3 regions of the Dechloromonas sp. ZS-1 genome follow, and region 2 is predicted to be linked to each of the others. Evidence: riboswitches for the same ligand, from Rfam matches in the RefSeq annotation. Region 2 holds a riboswitch; each other region holds the start of a gene.

Region 1 (5,885 bases), on a different contig from region 2:
CGGCCGTCATCGCCTCCGCATCGAGTGGATCGACGACATAGCCGTTCCTACCTTCACTGATCCAGTCCTGAGCACCGCAGCTTGTCGTCGTCAAGGTTGGCAAGCCACAGGCCATGGCTTCCAGCGCAGCATTCGGCCCGGGATCGTACAGGGTGGGCAACACGAAGGCATCTGCCGCCCCATACCAGGGGCGCACATCCTTGAGCGGGCCGGTGAAATGAACCCGCTGCGATATACCGAGGCGCTCGGCCAGCGCCTGCATGGCACGCATCTTCCGATCCTGCCCGACGACGGCCAGATGAAAGGGGGTCGTCGCCCCTGCCATCGCTGCCAGGAGGCGTGGCACGCCCTTGCGCTCGAAACCGCTGCCGACATACAGCAACAGCGGCACATCGGACGGCACGCCCGCAGCCTGTCGCGTCGCATCCCGATGTTGCGCAGCCAGCCCGGGATGAAAATGAGCATGATCCACACCGTTGTAGATCAGAACCAGTTTCCGACGGTCGACGCCGTAAAAACGGTGAATTTCATCGGCCACCATCTGCGAGTTGCAAATGACTGCCCGCAAAGCCGGATGGGCGAACATGCGGGCCTCTGCCGCCAGCACGTAGCGGTGGTAGGCGGACCACTGCTGCCCCAGTCGACCGAGCGGCCCCAGTGTTCTCGCGCGATGGGCAAGCCAGGCAGCATGGACCCCATCACCCGCACGGAAAATCATGCATCCGGGAATGCGCTCGTGCGACTGCGTGATGTCATAGCCCCCCTGTGCCATCAGATCCGCGGCCGCAAGGGCAAAACTTCTGTCCCGGGCAGCACGTCCGCCCAAGAGACGACTGTAAGCCGGATCGCACGCAATCTGGCGGAACCCCTCTGCCGGCGCCCCAGCCCAACTGCGCGTGATCAACGACACTTCAGCGCCTTCGGACGACAACGCCGACAACGCGCGCTCGACAAAACGCTCGGCACCACCATAGGGGTTGTAGCGTTGGCGAACAATCGCAATTTTCATGTCTGCAACACGTCTTGCAAGGCCGCCATGACCTGGGTCACCGGTAGATTTTCAAGGCAGTCGCTGACTTTGCCGCCGCCGCAGCCATCGTTGCCGCAAGGGCGACACAGATGATGCTCACTGGCCACGACCCGCGCTCGTGCCGACCAGGGCCCCCACTGTTTCTCGCCAGAGGGCCCAAACAAGGCAACGACAGGCACCGCCATGGCCGCAGCAATATGCATGGGCGCAGAATCGACACCCACAAACGCTTGCGCCATGCCGGTCAGGGCCGCCAGTTCTTTCAACGAGAGCTGGCCCGCCAGGCTGGGCACCGGTCTGGCCAAGCCCGCTTGAATAGCACCGACCATCGCCAGCTCATCCCGGCTCGGCGCTGCTGTCAGGACCACCTGATGCCCTTGTGCCTGCAACATACTGATCAAGGCTGCCATGCGCTCAGCCGGCCAGCATTTAAAAAACCAACGCGACGCCGGATGTATGTGAATAAAGGGGCCGCTGACCTCGGCATCCGTCAGGCGTTGCCGAACCCTGGCCTCAGCCTCCGCACCGGGGACCAACTGCAGGGCACGATCCGCCAACGCCGGGCGCACGCCAATGCGACGCAGGGCGTCCAGATTCCGTTCCACGGTATGGCGCGGCAAGCCCCCCGACACCTTATACAGATGGCTGAAACTTCGATGCCAGGCCCGACCGGCATCAACACGGGTACACCCGACCGACCAGCGCGGCTTCAGGAGCCGGCACAGCCAAGCCCCCCGCCAGTGTTCAGTCAGGTGGAGCACCAAGTCATAGCGCGCAGCGCGCAAGGTATCCAGCAAAGCCCACTCCTGCTTCAGCTGATGCCCGACACCCTGCTTTTTCCATTTCCGATCAATCACATGCACACGCCGGATCGCCGGGTGCAGGGTCAGCATTTCCGCGGTATCGGCATAAACCAGCGCATCGATCTCGACATGCGGAGCGGCGGCCTTGAGTGCGGAAAAAACGGGGGAGGAAAGCAGTACGTCGCCGTGATGGCGCAGCTTGATGACGAGCACGCGCTGCACTTCTTGGAGCGGCACGGCATCGCGCAGGGGATTGAAATCGTTCATGGCGGCGATTTTATCGCCTTAGGCGCATGCCGTCTTTGCTAGCGCGATGCGTCACGCACCTTGGTCGATTCGGCGATCAGGGCAATACGCACATTCATCACGGCCGCCATCAGCACCTGCCGGGCATCGTCGAGATCGTTGGCATGCTCGATGCGGAACAACTCGCTGCCGCCATCGCCATAGCGCACTGCTGCGATGAAAAGCGGCTTGCTTGCGGGCGGTACGCCCCGCCTTCTGCTCTCTCCTGTCTTTGCCATGGCTCCCCCGTTTATGACTTATGGATATTAGCCAAGGCAAGCCGGATCAGGTCATACCGTTTTCATAATTTAACAAAATGATTTCACCGTATTCAACCGGAAAATCAAGCACATCCCGCAATGGCACCCTCTGGACAATGGCCACGATCTGACGGATCACGCCCGCGTGCGTCACCAAGGCTATGTGAGGATGCCGGAGGCTGGAGAGGCACGCCCGAATCCGTCCGGCCATCTGTTCGGCCGACTCTCCGCCCGGCGGGCAATAGCCCATCAGATCGGCAGCCCAGGCGTCGATCTCCGCGCGAGGAATCTCATCCCAGGCCCGCCCTTCCCAGTCACCGAACGCAATTTCCATCAACCGGGGATCTGTCCGGCACCCCGGGTCCATCGCCCGAGCCAATTTCAAACAACGCTGCAGCGGGCTGCTGATCACGGGCACCCCCACCGGCAACTGAGACCGAAGCGTCGCGGCCAGCGTGGCGGGGTCGTCGATATCGACATCGAGCTGGCCGTAGCACACGCCGGGCGCAATCAGCGGGCGCGGATGCCGGATCAGGTAGAGCATCATGCCGGCCAGCGGGCCAGTACGCCGAGATAGAAGGCCACTTCGGCCACCTGCTGTACCGCCCCCAGGCAGTCCCCGGTATAGCCGCCCAGCCAGCGCTTGAACTTGGCGGCCAGCCACACGGTTGCCAGCAAGGCGCACAGGACACCGGCCACGGCTTGCTGCCAGGGCAACAAGACCAATCCGAGGAGCGCAAAGATCAGGGCAACGCACAACGCCCCTCCGCCCAGACGCGTTGCCAGCGGCTTGGCTTTGGACAGCAGGTCCTCGCGCACGTAGTCCATCCCGGCCAGCAGCAGCGTGGCGCACCCGCGGGAAAAGGCGTGCCCCGCGATCAGCGCCAAGGGCACCACGGCGGGGTCGAGGCTGGCGAGCAGACAAAGCTTGCTGCTCAACACCAGCCACAAGGCGACCACACCGTAACTGCCAACCCGGGAGTCCTTCATGATTTCCAGGATGCGCAGCTTCTCCCAGCCGCCGCCGAGCCCATCGGTCATGTCGGACAGCCCATCCTCATGGAACGCGCCGGTCACGTACAGGCTCGCCGCCATGGCAAGCAGGACGGCCACCACGGGGGGCCAGAGGGCGACGGTCAACGCATACACCAGGGCCGAAATGCCCCCCACCAGCAAACCGACCGCCGGGAAGTAGCGGGCCGAGGCATTCAGCGCCTCAGCCGAATGCCCCACCCAGGCCGGGACCGGGAGGCGCGTGAAAAAACGCACCGCCCCGAAGAAATACGCGAGTTCGTCGCGCATCATGCCTTGTCGGCCACGCCGGCCGATTCGAGGCTGGCCATCTCGTTCAGGAACGCCACCGCCGCCTGTACCAGCGGGTAAGCCAGCGCGGCGCCTGTCCCCTCGCCCAGACGCAGGCCCAGATCGAGCAGCGGCGCGGCGTTCAGGGCCGTGAGTTGCGCAACATGGCCCGGCTCGGCCGAGCGCGTCGAAAACACGGCGTACTCGGTCAGCGCCGGGTAGAGGCGTGCCGCCACCAGCGCGGCCGAACTGACGATGAAACCGTCGATGAGCAGGACCATCTTCGCTTCTGCCGCCGCCAGCATCGCACCGACCATGGCGGCAATCTCGAAGCCCCCGAATTCGGCCAGCGCACGCATCGGCGTCAACGCTTCGCCAGACGCCGCAACGCGCGCCCAAGCCTGGGCCAACAAGGCATGCTTGCGGTTCAGACCGGCATCATCCAGGCCGGTACCACGCCCGATGCAGGCATCGAGGGAAACGCCGGTCAGGGCATGGGTGAGCAGGGAGGCCGCGGCCGTGTTGCCGATGCCCATTTCACCAAAGCCGACCACCGTGCAACCGTCAGCGGCCAGCTGGCGCACGATGCCGGCGCCGTGCTCGATGGCCTGCGCACATTGCTGGGCGGTCATGGCCGGCATTTCGATGTAGTTTGCGGTCCCCGGCGCCACCTTGGCGTGAATCAGGCCGGGGCGGGCGCCGAAATCATGCGCCACACCGGCATCGACCACACTCAGCGCCAGGCCGTTTTGCCGGGTGAACACGTTGATCGCCGCGCCGCCGGCGAGAAAGTTCTCGACCATCTGCCAGGTGACCTCTTGCGGATACGCCGACACACCCGCCTTGGCCGCACCGTGATCGCCGGCAAAAACCAGCAGGTGCGGCTTGGCGAGCACCGGATCGAGACGCTGCTGCATCAGGCCGATGCGGATGGCGAGCGCTTCCAGCTGACCGAGCGCACCGAGCGGCTTGGTCTTGCGGTCGACCTTGTGTTTGAGGGTATTTTCCAGGGCGCGATCCGGCGCCGTGATCGCGAATTTCGGGATAGAGGAATGCATCCGATTCTCCAAAAGCAAAAGGGCCTCGCGGCGACCGCTGTCCAGGCAGGCGCCGCGAAGCCCTGTCCATAGGCTTCTTGCGAAGTATTGGTATGTCCGACAGGTCTTCTGGCTTTCGGATCGTCCGGTCTGCTGCGCCTTCCCGGCAGGTTTGTTTCCCCGCGTAGTGGCATCGTGCAGCGACCGTCCCCGATTACAGCGGCGGGCCCGCCCCGGAATTGCCGCAGGCGGCGCACCGGGTTCCTTGATGTCGAACCCGTCGATTATACCTTGCCGCCGCCGGATCAATTCCCCACAATGCGGCCATGAAGACACTGATTCTGGGCGGTGCCCGCTCCGGCAAGAGCGCACACGCCGAAACCCTGGCCCAAGCGGCAAGCCGCGATGAGCAGCGGCACGTCATCTACATCGCCACGGCCGAGGCCCGCGATGGCGAAATGCAGACGCGCATCGCCCATCACCGCGCCCGCCGCCCGGCCGAATGGGGCTGCGTCGAGGAGCCGATCGAGCTCGCCGCCCGCCTGCGCGAGCTGGCACGCCCGGACACCTGCCTGCTCGTCGACTGCCTGACCCTCTGGCTCTCCAACCTGCTTTTTGCCGGCCAGGCCGGCGCCCAGGCCGATGCGGGGCAGCCCATCGATTGCCCGCTGTTCGAGGGGCAGACCCGCGCCCTGATCGACACCCTGCCGACCCTGCCGGGCCGGGTCATTCTGGTCTCCAACGAAGTCGGCTGGGGCATCGTGCCGATGCACCCGGTTTCCCGCCTGTTTGCCGATGAGCAGGGCCGCCTCAACCAGCGCGTTGCCGCCGTTTGCGATCACGTCGCCCTGGTCGCGGCGGGTTTGCCCCTCACCTTGAAATAGGCCTCTCTCAGACGGTCGACCGTGGCGCATATGGAAAAACTCCTCGACATCCTCGCTTCCGGCATTCACGAGACGAAGAACCAGTTGTTCTACGCTGAAACCGCGATTGCCGCCGCCGAAGCGACCCACCGGATCGATCTGGGGGAAGCACGCTATGCCATCGAACGCGGCGCCCATCGGCTCAACCGCACCCTGGCCGCTTACCGCTTGCTGCGCCATGAACGCCAGCTCGCCCTGATCCCCACGGTGGTCAGCGATCTGTGCGCCGAAATGGCGCTGGAAGC
Region 2 (5,885 bases):
CAGCGCGATCCATGCCGCCTCGGTGACCTTGCTGAAATCGACAATGCCGGCGAACAGCGATGCGATGTAGCCAACTGCCACACCGACCAGAATCGGAACCAGTTTGAGCAGGCCCTTGGCGCGAATGGCGGTCAACATCGTGGCGAGCAAGGAAATGGCCGCAATGGCGATGGCCGTTTCGTAAGGCACCACCTGAGCGTCACCGGCCTTGCCGGTCGCCATGTTCACGGCCACCTGGGCCAGACCCAGGCCAATCACCATGACCACTGGACCAATCACCACCGGCGGCAGCAGGCGATGGATAAAACCGACGCCACGCCATTTCACCAGTGCTGCGGCCACGTAATAAAAGAGGCTGGCTGAGGCCAGGGCGCCCAGCGTGGCCGGCATGCCCCAGGTTTGCACCGAGTAGATGACCGGTGCGATGAAGGCAAAACTGGAGCCCAGATAAATCGGCACCTGGCGCTTCGTGCAGATTTGGAAAATCAGGGTACCGATGCCGGCACCCAGCAGCGCGAGGCTGGGATTGAGCCCCGTCAGCAAGGGCACCAGTACGGTTGCGCCAAATGCGACAAACAGAATCTGGGCGCCTGAAAGCGCGGTGCGCCAGGTCGGCTCAGGGTGCGTGGAAGGCAGGTTCATTAGGCCTCCTTGGTGCCGAAAATCTTGTCGCCGGCATCGCCCAGGCCCGGGATGATGTAGCCAATTTCGTTCAGATGGCTATCGACTGCAGCCGTGTAAAGCTGCACATCCGGATGCGCTGCCTCGAGGGCGGCAATGCCTTCCGGTGCGGCGACCAGGACCAGGGCCTTGATGTGCTTGCAGCCGTTGCGCTTGAGCATGTCGATGGTGGCGATCAGGGAGCCGCCGGTGGCCAGCATCGGATCGATGATCATGGCCAGACGCTCTTCCAGTTGACCGACAAAACGCTCGAAGTAGGGTTCCGGCATCAGGGTGTCGTGATTGCGGGCAATGCCGACCACACTGACTTTGGCGTTCGGAATGAGGTCGAGGCAGCCATCAAGCATGCCCAGTCCAGCGCGCAGAATGGGTACCACGGTGACTTTCTTGCCTTTGATCTGATCAATTTCAACCGGCCCGGCCCAGCCGGCGATGGTGACTTTTTCCATTTCGAAATCGGCGCAGGCTTCATAGGTCAGCAGGCGGGCGATTTCGGCGGTCAGTTCGCGGAATTTTTTGGTGCTGATCTCGCCTTCGCGCATCAGGCCGATCTTGTGTTTGACGAGGGGGTGTTTGAGTTCAATGACCGGCATGGCGGGTCCTGGCAGGTAAGGGTTTCGACAGCGCGAAGGGTAGCCGATTCCCGCTTGCCGCGCACGCTCGGGAAAACCACAATTGCACGCCTCAGGGCGTGCTCGGGAGGTAATGCCGGACCAGGGCCTGCAGGCGACCATCCTTGCGGATTCGCGCCATGGCGGATTCCAGTTTGCTCAGGATTCTGGGATCGGTGCCCAGACTGACACCAAACCAGTAATCATTGCTGTCATCGACGAGCAGGGCGGGCACGAGCGCCTGGCTGTCCATGCCATTTTGCCGTGCGTTATACATCGCCGCCCAATCGAGGGAGAGCAACAAGTCAAAGCGCTGGGCCTTGAATTTTTTCATGTTGCGCGCATCGTCCTGGGCGGGATCGAGCTGAACGCCGACTTCGAAGCCTCGCGCCAGCAGGAAGTTCATGGCGGCGGATCCCTGGGCCGTACCAATCATGTACGCCGTGGCGTCGTCGAGCGATTTGAGCTTGATATCCGTGCGCGCTGCCTGCCGGTATAAATAAATGCGTCGCTTGCTGATCGGCCCGATCCAGTGGAAAAGTGCTTCACGCTCCGGCGTACGGACCAGGGAATAGAGGATCTTGTTGGGGCCTTGCTGCGCCTGTTGATAAGCCCGCGCCCAAGGCAACAGCGTTTTGCTGATGGTCAGTCCGCTTTCCTTGGCCAGCAGGTCCAGGACTTCACTGGAAAAGCCGATTACCTTGCCGTCCTGCTCATAGTTCAGCGGGGGCAAGGATTCAGTCAGCGCCTGCAAGGGAGGGAGTGCCGCCGAGGGCTGGGCCAGGACACCGGCACAACACAAGAAACAGGCAAGCCCTCCAAAGAGGCGATGAAAGCGGGGTCGCACAATACGCATGGTAGGGTGCATCTTAGCGTATTGTGCGCCGCTTCATCCTGCTTGGTCGCTTAAAACCCGATCCGCATACCGAGCCGGAGCGTGCGGGGTTCCAGCGGGTGAATCAGGCGACCGGCAATGCCATCCGTGCCACAGGCGCCACTGGCTTGCTCGTTTCGGGTACAGGCATTGCCCCAGTATTCGATGTCGTTGGCCTTGCGATTAAAGAGATTGAGCACATCGAGCGTGAACTGCAGGTTACGGTCGACGCGATAACCGGCTTTCAGGCTCGCCATCAGGAAGGGCGTCGATTTTTGCGTCCCGGTCTCCTCCAGCGCATAGGCGCCGAGGTAGCGCAGGCGTACGCCGCCAAACCACTTGCCCCCCTGATCCGCAGTCAAGCCGAGCGAGGCGGTGAGCGGAATGGCGTTGGGTACGTGGCGCCCGCCATTGTCGACATTGGCATCCTTGAAACGTGCCTTTGACCAGGCAAGATCAGCATCGAGAATCCAGCCGTCAACCGGTACGACATGGTTCGACCACTCGATACCGTGACGCCGGGAAGCCCCCTTCGGCTCCGTCACCCCCTCGTCGCCGATAAAGACAAGCTCCGATTCGAGATTCATTTGCCAGACGTTGAGGTTGCTGTGCCAGCCCGGCAAGGGGGTCGCTCGCATACCGAGTTCGTTGCCGCGTGCCCGGACGATCAGCGGTACCGGCGTGGCGGTACTGCCATCCTGAGGGTTGATGCGTGCCGTCGCGCCCCGCGCATCATTGCTATGAAAACCCCGGCCGGTATTGGCGTAAAACTCGGTTTCACCCAGGAGCTGGAATGGCCCGAAAACCAGGCCCAGTTTAGGGCTGGTCTGATGTGCGCCCTCCTGGCCGCCATTCTCCATGTTGTTGGCGCCGCCCAGCGCTGTGGCGCGGGCTTGGATCTGGTCATGCCGCAGGCCAATCTGAGTCCGGAACCAATCGGTCCATTGCGTACGGGCGTCGATATGGAGGCCCAGGTTGCTCTGCAGCACGCGATCCTCACGGACGGTGCGGGTGCGTTGGCGATTCTCCGTGCTGTACAGCCCCACCTTACCGATCCGGTCCTGGCGGAACTGCAGGCCGAGGGTCAATTCGGTATCCCGCCAGTTCGGGCCGAGCAGCCAGCTGCGGCTGGCCTGGCCGCCCCAGAGTGTGCGCTGGTCGGCCTGCTCGTGCTGGTCGCCCTGCGCGCCGCTGATGAACCCGGAGGGGGCCGAATAGAGGTTCAAACCATAGTCGACGACATACAGATTGAGCTTGCGCGCGCCATCCGCCTCGGTGCGTGCCCAGTCGCCGGAGAGGCTGTAGCGGTGGGTCTTGCCGCCATCGTTGGGGGAAAGGGCACCATAACGGGGGATTTCTCCGCTGTCGATGGCACGCGCCGGCAGATGCTCGGTGGCGCGCCAGCGGGCCTCATACAGCATGCCGGTCAGGGCAAAACCGTTGGCTGCCGTACCCGAACTGAGGCGAACCACCCCGTTGGTTTTCTTCAGGTGTTCTGCCTGATCCCAGGGGCCGTCATTGCCGGCCACTTCCAGCGCCCCGAGCAGGTTCATGCCGTTGAACGCATGGCTGCCGGCGCTGAGCAGGCGACGATAATTGCCTTGCCCCAGACTGAGGTCGACAAAGGCTTGATCCAGCTTGCGTACATAGTCGATGCGGGCCGCACCTGCGGTGGCGAAATCGCCATCCTCCGCGGCATACACGCCTTTACGGTATTTGACGTTGCCGATCAGTTCCGGGATCAGATAATTGAGATCCATGTAACCCTGACCGTGTGCATGCGTCACCATGTTGGCCGGCATGCCCATCACGTGCGTCGCGAAATCGCTGCCGTGATCCAGATTGAAACCGCGCAGAAAGTATTGATTGGCTTTGCCGTCACCGGAGTGCTGGGTCACCATCATGCCGGGCACGACCTCGAGAACTTCCGCCGGGCGCAACAAGGGACGATTGGCCAGTTGTTTGGCGGTAACGGTGCCCTCGCTGGCCGAGTCGGCAATGCCGGTCAGATTCTGGCTGCCGCTGGTGACCGAAACTTCCTGCAAGGTGGGAATGCCGGCGGCGTGCGCATGGCCCAGGCAGGCTAGGGCAGCGGCAACCAGGGTGGGGGTGAATGAGCGGTAAATCATCAGCTTGTTCCAACAAGGACCGTCCGCCCGGCATTCACTGCGGCACACAAGGGAACTTGTGCACCCGCAGCCTTCTGCATCCCCGCAGACGGTCTGTTTTAAGGCATCGGCAGCCGTTGACCGCCGACCTGATCACGACAGGCCGGTCTCCGGGCTGGCAGGCGCATCGTTCAAAACGATGCCGGCAATATCGCCTTCCCGGGCGTATCTGACACGTAACACCCAGTGGCCGGTGCCTTGCTCTAGAGGCAATCACACCATGATATTGCTTTGTCCTGCTTACCGTTGCGGGGGCAGCCAGGGCTTTGCGATCAACGCGCACCCTGTTCCCGTTTCACCTGGATACCGGGGTATCCAGGAACCTGTAGCGAGGTTTCGCCGCCGGTATTTCCCGGTAGCGAGGCCCGCACTGTATCAGGATCGGGCATGTTTGCCCATGCCGATGCAATGCCGTGCTTCAGCGCGAGAGATGCAGATTGAACCAGGCGGCGGTGCGCAGGACCGGGTCTTCACCCGGCGTCAGGAGGTGGCATTCATGGGCCACGGCGAGATGGGGAAAGGCGCGCTCCGAGGCTGTTTTTGCCGGCTCGTCTCCGGTATCGAGCAGCATGCAGAGCGGTGCCGCCAGCAGTTTGAGGGCCTGCAAGCCGGCCCGATCGATCAGGCCGCCATGACAGGCCAGTGCCTTGACCTGGGTGTCACGCTGCGCTGCAGCACGGAGCGCGGCCGGTGAGGCGTCGCCGGACGCGAAAATCGCCAGCGGCAGGGACTCGGTATCGCCATCGTGGCGCAGCATGTCGAGCAGATCCAGCAGGCGCTCGGTCAGTTTGGGCACGTTCTGGGTGGCATCGGCAAAACGGCTTTCCTGGGCTGTCAGCAGTTCCATGCTGCACACCGCGAAATGGCGGGCGGCGAGATTGGCCGTGATCCAGGCGTCGACCGGTGCATGATGCGCACGGGCCAGCAAGACCAGCCCGCGCGGCTGATCCGGCAGATCGAGACTGCCATGCAGGGAACCCAAGGGGGTGTTTCGAATCAGGGTGCGGTTCATGATTGCAGGCGAATGGGGATGCGGCGTGCGCCGAACGCCTGGCCGGCATGCCCGAGTTGCGCGCCAAAGCGCCCGGCCAGCGGGGTTTGGCAATGCGGGCAGGTGCCGTCGGCAGTCAGCGCATAGTCCTGAATTGTATAACCGTCACGGCGGATCAGCGTTTGCGCGCAGTGTGGGCAGTGCGTCACGCCGCCTTCCGGATCGCGCACATTGCCGAGATAGACATGCTGAAGGCCGGCTTCGCGCGCCAGTTGGCGAGCGCCTTGCAGGGTGGCGAGGGGCGTGTTGGGCCGGTCGCGCAAGCGCCAGTCGGGGTGAAAGGCGGTGAAATGCAGCGGAATGTCCGGGCTCAGCGCTTGCGCAATCCATTGACTCAGCGCACGAATTTCGTCCGGACGATCGTTGAGGCCGGGAATGAGCAGGGTGGTGATTTCCAGCCAGCATGCAGTGTCGTGATGCAGGTAGCTCAGCACATCGAGCACGGGTTGAAGACGGCCGCCACACTGACTTCGGTAAAAATCATCGGAAAATGATTTCAG
Region 3 (5,885 bases), on a different contig from region 2:
ACACCCCGAGCACCGGCTTGCCGGTCCGTGCTTCCAGCCAATCCAGCCCGGATTGCAGGAGGCTGATGTCGCCGCGAAAACGGTTGATGACGAAACCGACCACCCGCGCCTGTTCCGATGCGGACAGGAGATCGAGCGTGCCGACCAGATGGGCGAAGACGCCGCCCCGGTCGATGTCGGCGACGAGAATGACCGGACAATCGACCGCCTCGGCAAACCCCATGTTGGCGATGTCGCGTGCCCGCAGATTGATCTCGGCCGGGGAACCGGCGCCTTCGACGAGCACGCAGTCGTAGGCGCCGGTCAACCGGTCCCAGGAGGCCAAAACGGCCTGCATGGCGCGTGGCTTGTAGTCCTGATAGTCGCGGGCATTGAGGTCGGCCGCCACCTTGCCGTGAATGATCACCTGCGCCTTTTTGTCGGTGGTCGGCTTGAGCAGCACCGGATTGAAATCGGTATGCGGGGCCAGGCCGCAGGCCAGCGCCTGCAAGGCCTGGGCGCGACCGATTTCCCCGCCATCGACGGTGACCGCCGAATTGAGCGCCATGTTCTGCGGCTTGAACGGCGCCACGCGCACGCCCCGACGCTTCAAAACACGGCACATCGCCGCAACCAGCGTGGACTTGCCGGCATCGGAAGTGGTGCCTTGCACCATCAGGGAAGCGCGTTTCATGATTGGCCCGGATGTCAAAAGCCCATAATTATGGCACCATCGCCCCCGCCCGATCTCATTCGGGCAGGTGTCTCCGGGTGCCCGCCCCCAAACGGGGCAGGAGAATCGGGAAGGCGGTGCGATTCCGCCACGTGCCCAACGCTGTGAGGAGGACGTTTGCCGCATCAGGCCACTGGTCAGCGACCGGGAAGGCGCGGCAACGGGCGAATCCGAGTCAGAAGACCGGCCAGGAGACGGATTGACCGGCTTTGTGGACGAAAGCCGCCGCGTTTCCAGAAGGGGAATCCATGGAAAACCCGAATGCGCCCAGCGCGCACGCCTTTACCGATGCCGAACGGGCAGCGGTCTACCACGCCATTTTCAGCCGTCGCGATGTGCGCGCGCAATTTCAGCCCACCGCCGTGCCCGACGAGGTTTTCAGCCGCATTCTGATGGCGGCGCATCACGCGCCCTCGGTCGGCTTCATGCAGCCCTGGAATTTTCTGGTGGTCCGCTCACCGCAGGTGAAGCAACGGGTACATGACGCATTTCGCACGGCCAACGACGAAGCGGCCAGGATGTTCCCGGATGACAAGCGGACACTTTACAGCCAGCTGAAACTGCAAGGCATCCTGGATGCGCCGATCAACCTCTGCATCACCTGCGACCGCACGCGCACCGGCCCCCTCGTCCTGGGGCGCACGCACATGCCGACCATGGACCTGTATTCCAGCGTCTGTGCCGTGCAAAACCTCTGGCTCGCCGCCCGCGCCGAAGGGCTGGGCGTCGGCTGGGTGAGCATCTTCCACGAATCGGCGCTGCAGGCGGCGCTGGGCATCCCCGAGCACATCGTGCCGATCGCCTATCTGTGCATCGGCTATGTCAGCCATTTCAAGGACAAGCCCGAGCTGGAAACCGCCGGCTGGCTGCCCCGCCTGCCGATCACCGATCTCCTCTATTACGACCAGTGGGGCGCCGGCGATGCAGGCCAGGCCGATCCGCTGACCACCCGTCTGGCCGAAATGCAGGCCGGCATTCAGGATCGCGGCGAATTTCCGGCATGACCGACCTGTTGACCGGCGCCTGGGCGCTCCCGCTGGCGGCACTGACCGCCGTGCTCATCGACCGCCTGTTGGGTGAGCCGCAGCGCTGGCATCCGCTGGTCGGCTTTGGCAATCTGGCCGGGGCGCTCGAGCGCCGCCTCAACCAGCGCCGGATCAGCCTGGGCATCCTCGCCTGGAGCCTTGGCGTGCTGCCCTGGGTCGGCGCTGCCTACTGGCTGCATGACACCCTGTCGCCACCCGGACGGCTGCTGCTGGACATCGGCCTGCTTTACTTCGCCCTCGGCGCGCAAAGCCTGGGCGAACATGCCGAGGCCGTCGCCCGCCCCCTGGCCAGCGGCGACCTCGAACAGGCCCGCCAGCGCGTCGGCTGGATGGTCTCGCGCGACACCGCCCAACTCGATGCCTCCGGCGTCGCCAAGGCCGGCATGGAATCGGTGCTGGAAAACGGCAACGATGCCATCTTCGGCACCCTGTTCTGGTTCGCCTTGCTGGGCGGGCCGGGCGCCCTGCTCTTCCGCCTCGCCAACACCCTGGATGCGATGTGGGGCTACCGTACCGAACGCTACAACCTGTTCGGCCGCTTTGCCGCCCGCTTCGACGATCTGCTCAACTGGCTCCCCGCCCGCCTCACGGCCTTGACCTATGCCCTGCTCGGCCAGACCCGCCTCGCCTTGCGCTGCTGGCGCACCCAGGCCGGTGTCTGGGAAAGCCCCAATGCCGGCCCGGTCATGGCGGCCGGCGCGGGCAGCCTGGGCGTGCAACTGGGGGGGGCCGCCATCTATCACGGCCAGGAAGAAATCCGCCCGCCGCTCGGCGCCGGCCCAGCCCCCGTCGCCGGTGACCTGGCCCGTGCCATCCGCCTGATCCGCCACAGCCTCTGGCTCTGGCTCGCCACCTTTGCCCTGATCGCCCTGCTCTCCGAGGTGCTGCATGCTTGAACACGGAGGGCGCCTGCGCGCCGCCGCTGCCCGTTACCACCGTCCGCTGGCCGACTGGATCGACCTGTCGACCGGGATCAATCCGCATGGCTGGCCCGTCCCGCCGCTGCCCCCCGAAGTCTGGCAACGCCTGCCGGAAGACGATGATGGCCTGGAAGCCGCCGCCGCGGCCTATTACGGCAATCCCAACAGTCTGGTCGTGGCCGGCTCGCAGGCCGCCATCCAGTGGCTGCCCGCGCTCCTGCCCCGCGCCGCCGTGGCCTGCATCGCACCGCTCTACGCCGAACACCCGCACGCCTGGCAGCGCGCCGGCCACAAGGTGCGCTTTCTGCAGAATGCCCTCTTGCCGCGCGCCCTCACCGCCGCCACCCCCTATGTGCTGTGCTGCAACCCGAACAATCCCAGCGCCGACCGGCATCCGCAGGCGGTCGTCCTCGATGCCGCCGCACAACTCCACAAGCGGGGCGGCTGGCTGATCGTCGACGAGGCCTTCATCGATGCCACGCCGGAAGACAGCATCACCGCGCTGGCCGGCACCGACGCGGCCCCGAATCTGATCGTGCTGCGTTCGCTCGGCAAATTCTTCGGCCTGGCCGGCCTGCGCGTCGGCTTTTTCTTCGGCCCAGCCGCCCTGCGCGAACGCATGCAGGCGGCGATGGGCCCGTGGACGGTCTCCGGCCCGGCCCGTGCCGCCGCCCGCCTGGCCCTGCTCGACACCGACTGGCAAGCCGCCATGCGCCCGCGCCTGTGTGCTGAAGGCGCCCGACTGCAGACCCTGCTCGCCCCCTTGGGCGAGGTCAAGGCGACGCCCCTGTTTGCCACGCTGACCCTGAACGACCCCGCGGCCTTGCACGAACATCTGGCCCAACACGGCATCCTGACCCGCCGTTTCGACCAATCACCGCTCTTGCGCTTTGGCCTGCCTGCCAACGAAGCCGGCTGGCAACGCCTGACCGAGGCCCTCTCCGCCTGGAGCCCGACATGAAATTGCCCCTGCTGGCGACGTTGACCGTCGCCCTCCTATCCAGTATCTCCGCCCGTGCCGAGGTTGTGATCAAGGACGATACCGGCGCCACCGTGCGCCTCAAGGAACCGGCCCGGCGCATCGTTGCCCTCGCGCCGCACATCGCGGAAAGCCTCTATGCGGCCGGCGGCGGGGAGCGCCTGGTCGGCACCGTCGATTACAGCGACTATCCGCCGGAAGCGAAGAAGGTGCCGCGTGTCGGCGGCTATTCCCGCGTTGATCTGGAGGCCGTCGCCGCGCTCAAGCCCGATCTCGTCCTGGCCTGGCAAAGCGGCAACAACATGCCGCAGATCGAAAAGCTGAAAGCCCTGGGGCTGACGGTCCACGTCTCCCAACCGAACCGCATGGAAGAAGTGGCGAGCCAGCTCGAAAAACTGGGGCAGCTCGCCGGCAGCGAGCGTATCGCCCAGCAGGCCGCCGACACGTTCCGCAAGCGCCTGGAGAGCCTGCGCGCCGCCAACGCCCACAAACCCAAGGTGCGGGTCTTCTACCAGATCTGGAAAACCCCGCTGATGACGGTGGGCGGCCCGCAGATCATCAGCGATGCCATCCGTCTGTGCGGCGGCGACAATGTCTTCGGGCAACTCAAGCAGATGGCGCCGACAGTCAGCGTCGAAGCCGTGCTGGAAACCGATCCGGAAGCCATCATCGCCACCGGCATGGGCGATGCCCGACCGGAATGGCTATCCGACTGGGACAAATGGACGCGCATGACCGCCGTCAAACGGGGCAACCTGTTCCACATCAACCCGGACATCATGCAGCGCCACACGCCACGCATTCTCGATGGCGCCGAGAAACTCTGCGCCCATCTCGATGTCGCACGCAGCCGTCGTCCACAAAAATAAGCCGCCATGTCCCGTCTGCCCCAACGCATCGTCTGCCTGACCACCGAAACCGTCGAAGTCCTCTACGCCCTGGGCGAACAGGACCGCATTGTCGGCATCTCCGGCTATACCGTCCGTCCGCCCGAAGCGCGCAAGGAAAAACCCAAGGTCTTCGCCTTCACGACCGGCGATATCGACAAGATTCTCGCGGTCGAGCCCGATCTGGTCCTCACCTTCTCGGACCTGCAAAGCGAGATTTCGCGCGACCTGATCAAAGCTGGCGTGCCGGTCTACGCACTCAACATGCGCAGCGTCGAGGACATCCTGGCCATGATCGAGACCGTGGGCCGCCTGGTCGGCGCCGAAGCCAAGGCCTGCGCCCTGGTGGCTGAACTGGAAGCACAGATCGAGGCCACCCGCGCCCAGGCCGCTGCCCGCATTGCCCGCACCGGCCGCCGCCCCCGTGTCTATTTCGAGGAATGGGACGAGCCGCTGATTTCCGGCATCCGCTGGGCCTCCGAGCTGATCGAGATTGCCGGCGGCGAAGATGTCTTTGCCGAGCAAGCCCGCTCGCCGCTCGCCAAGGATCGCCGCCCCACCCCGGAAGACGTCATCGCGGCCGCACCGGATGTCATCATCGGCTCGTGGTGCGGCAAGCACTTCCGGCCGGAACGCGTGGCCGCCCGGCCGGGCTGGGAAGGGATCCCGGCGGTCAACAGCGGGCGCATGCACGAAATCAAGTCGGCCGTCATCCTAACCCCCGGGCCGGTGGCGATCAGCGAAGGTCTGCCGAAATTGCTCGAAATTTTTGATTTTTGAAAAAGCCGCCAGGCCGCTCGAGGTCGTACCCTAGTTCTCCCACACAGGAGCGTCTCATGACCCGCACCGGCCTTGCCCTTTTTTCCCTTCCCCTCGCCGCCCTCTGCATCGGCCTGAGCAGCGCCCCGGCCCACGCCGACACGGCGGAGGCCCTGAGCGAACTCGGCAGCATCAATGGCATTGCGCTGGCCTGCCAGCAACCCGCCCTGGCCAGCCGCGCCCGCAACGCCGTACAAACCGGCGTGGCCAAGACCCGCGAGAACGGCGAGCGCTTCGAAGCCGCGACCAACGCCGCCTTCCTGGCCCAAGGTCAGGGCAAGGCCTGCCCGGATGCCGCCACCCTGGCAAAGCGTCTGGAACACGCCGAACACCAACTCGCCCAGCCGTCCCGCTAAGCCGTGTTGCGACACCTGCTCTGCCTCCTGGCCGGTCTCTTCATGGCCGCGCTGGCCCATGCCCAGGCAGAGCACAGTCTCGAATTGCTGCGCGAACAGGGGCGCGATGAGATCATTCCACGCTATCTGCTGCAGGATCCCTACGGTCGACCGGTCAGCAACGAGG

Evidence for each region. A riboswitch is a leader RNA that binds a small molecule or an ion and turns the genes downstream of it on or off. The one in region 2 is predicted to bind cobalamin.
Region 1: it holds a riboswitch for cobalamin, as region 2 does, so the genes downstream of both, cobT (nicotinate-nucleotide--dimethylbenzimidazole phosphoribosyltransferase) here and AACO21_RS12300 (TonB-dependent receptor) in region 2, are expected to answer to the same signal.
Region 3: it holds a riboswitch for cobalamin, as region 2 does, so the genes downstream of both, bluB (5,6-dimethylbenzimidazole synthase) here and AACO21_RS12300 (TonB-dependent receptor) in region 2, are expected to answer to the same signal.

Annotation. Positions count from the first base shown of each region.
Region 1 is NZ_JBDIYD010000001.1:440,411-446,295, reverse strand. It holds gene AACO21_RS02220 (glycosyltransferase family 4 protein) at 1-1,009, opposite strand, end outside; gene rfaQ (putative lipopolysaccharide heptosyltransferase III) at 1,006-2,100, opposite strand; gene AACO21_RS02210 (hypothetical protein) at 2,139-2,357, opposite strand; gene cobC (alpha-ribazole phosphatase family protein) at 2,404-2,922, opposite strand; gene AACO21_RS02200 (adenosylcobinamide-GDP ribazoletransferase) at 2,922-3,683, opposite strand; gene cobT (nicotinate-nucleotide--dimethylbenzimidazole phosphoribosyltransferase) at 3,680-4,738, opposite strand; cobalamin riboswitch at 4,819-5,037, opposite strand; gene cobU (bifunctional adenosylcobinamide kinase/adenosylcobinamide-phosphate guanylyltransferase) at 5,044-5,601, shown strand; gene AACO21_RS02185 (ATP-binding protein) at 5,632-5,885, shown strand, end outside.
Region 2 is NZ_JBDIYD010000009.1:88,933-94,817, forward strand. It holds gene AACO21_RS12285 (uracil-xanthine permease family protein) at 1-642, opposite strand, end outside; gene upp (uracil phosphoribosyltransferase) at 642-1,274, opposite strand; gene AACO21_RS12295 (transporter substrate-binding domain-containing protein) at 1,366-2,148, opposite strand; gene AACO21_RS12300 (TonB-dependent receptor) at 2,199-4,295, opposite strand; cobalamin riboswitch at 4,418-4,676, opposite strand; gene AACO21_RS12305 (hypothetical protein) at 4,753-5,346, opposite strand; gene amrS (AmmeMemoRadiSam system radical SAM enzyme) at 5,343-5,885, opposite strand, start outside.
Region 3 is NZ_JBDIYD010000001.1:431,999-437,883, reverse strand. It holds gene AACO21_RS02175 (cobyric acid synthase) at 1-673, opposite strand, end outside; cobalamin riboswitch at 732-919, shown strand; gene bluB (5,6-dimethylbenzimidazole synthase) at 961-1,716, shown strand; gene cbiB (adenosylcobinamide-phosphate synthase CbiB) at 1,713-2,654, shown strand; gene cobD (threonine-phosphate decarboxylase CobD) at 2,647-3,639, shown strand; gene AACO21_RS02155 (cobalamin-binding protein) at 3,636-4,526, shown strand; gene AACO21_RS02150 (cobalamin-binding protein) at 4,533-5,324, shown strand; gene AACO21_RS02145 (hypothetical protein) at 5,381-5,719, shown strand; gene AACO21_RS02140 (SCO family protein) at 5,723-5,885, shown strand, end outside.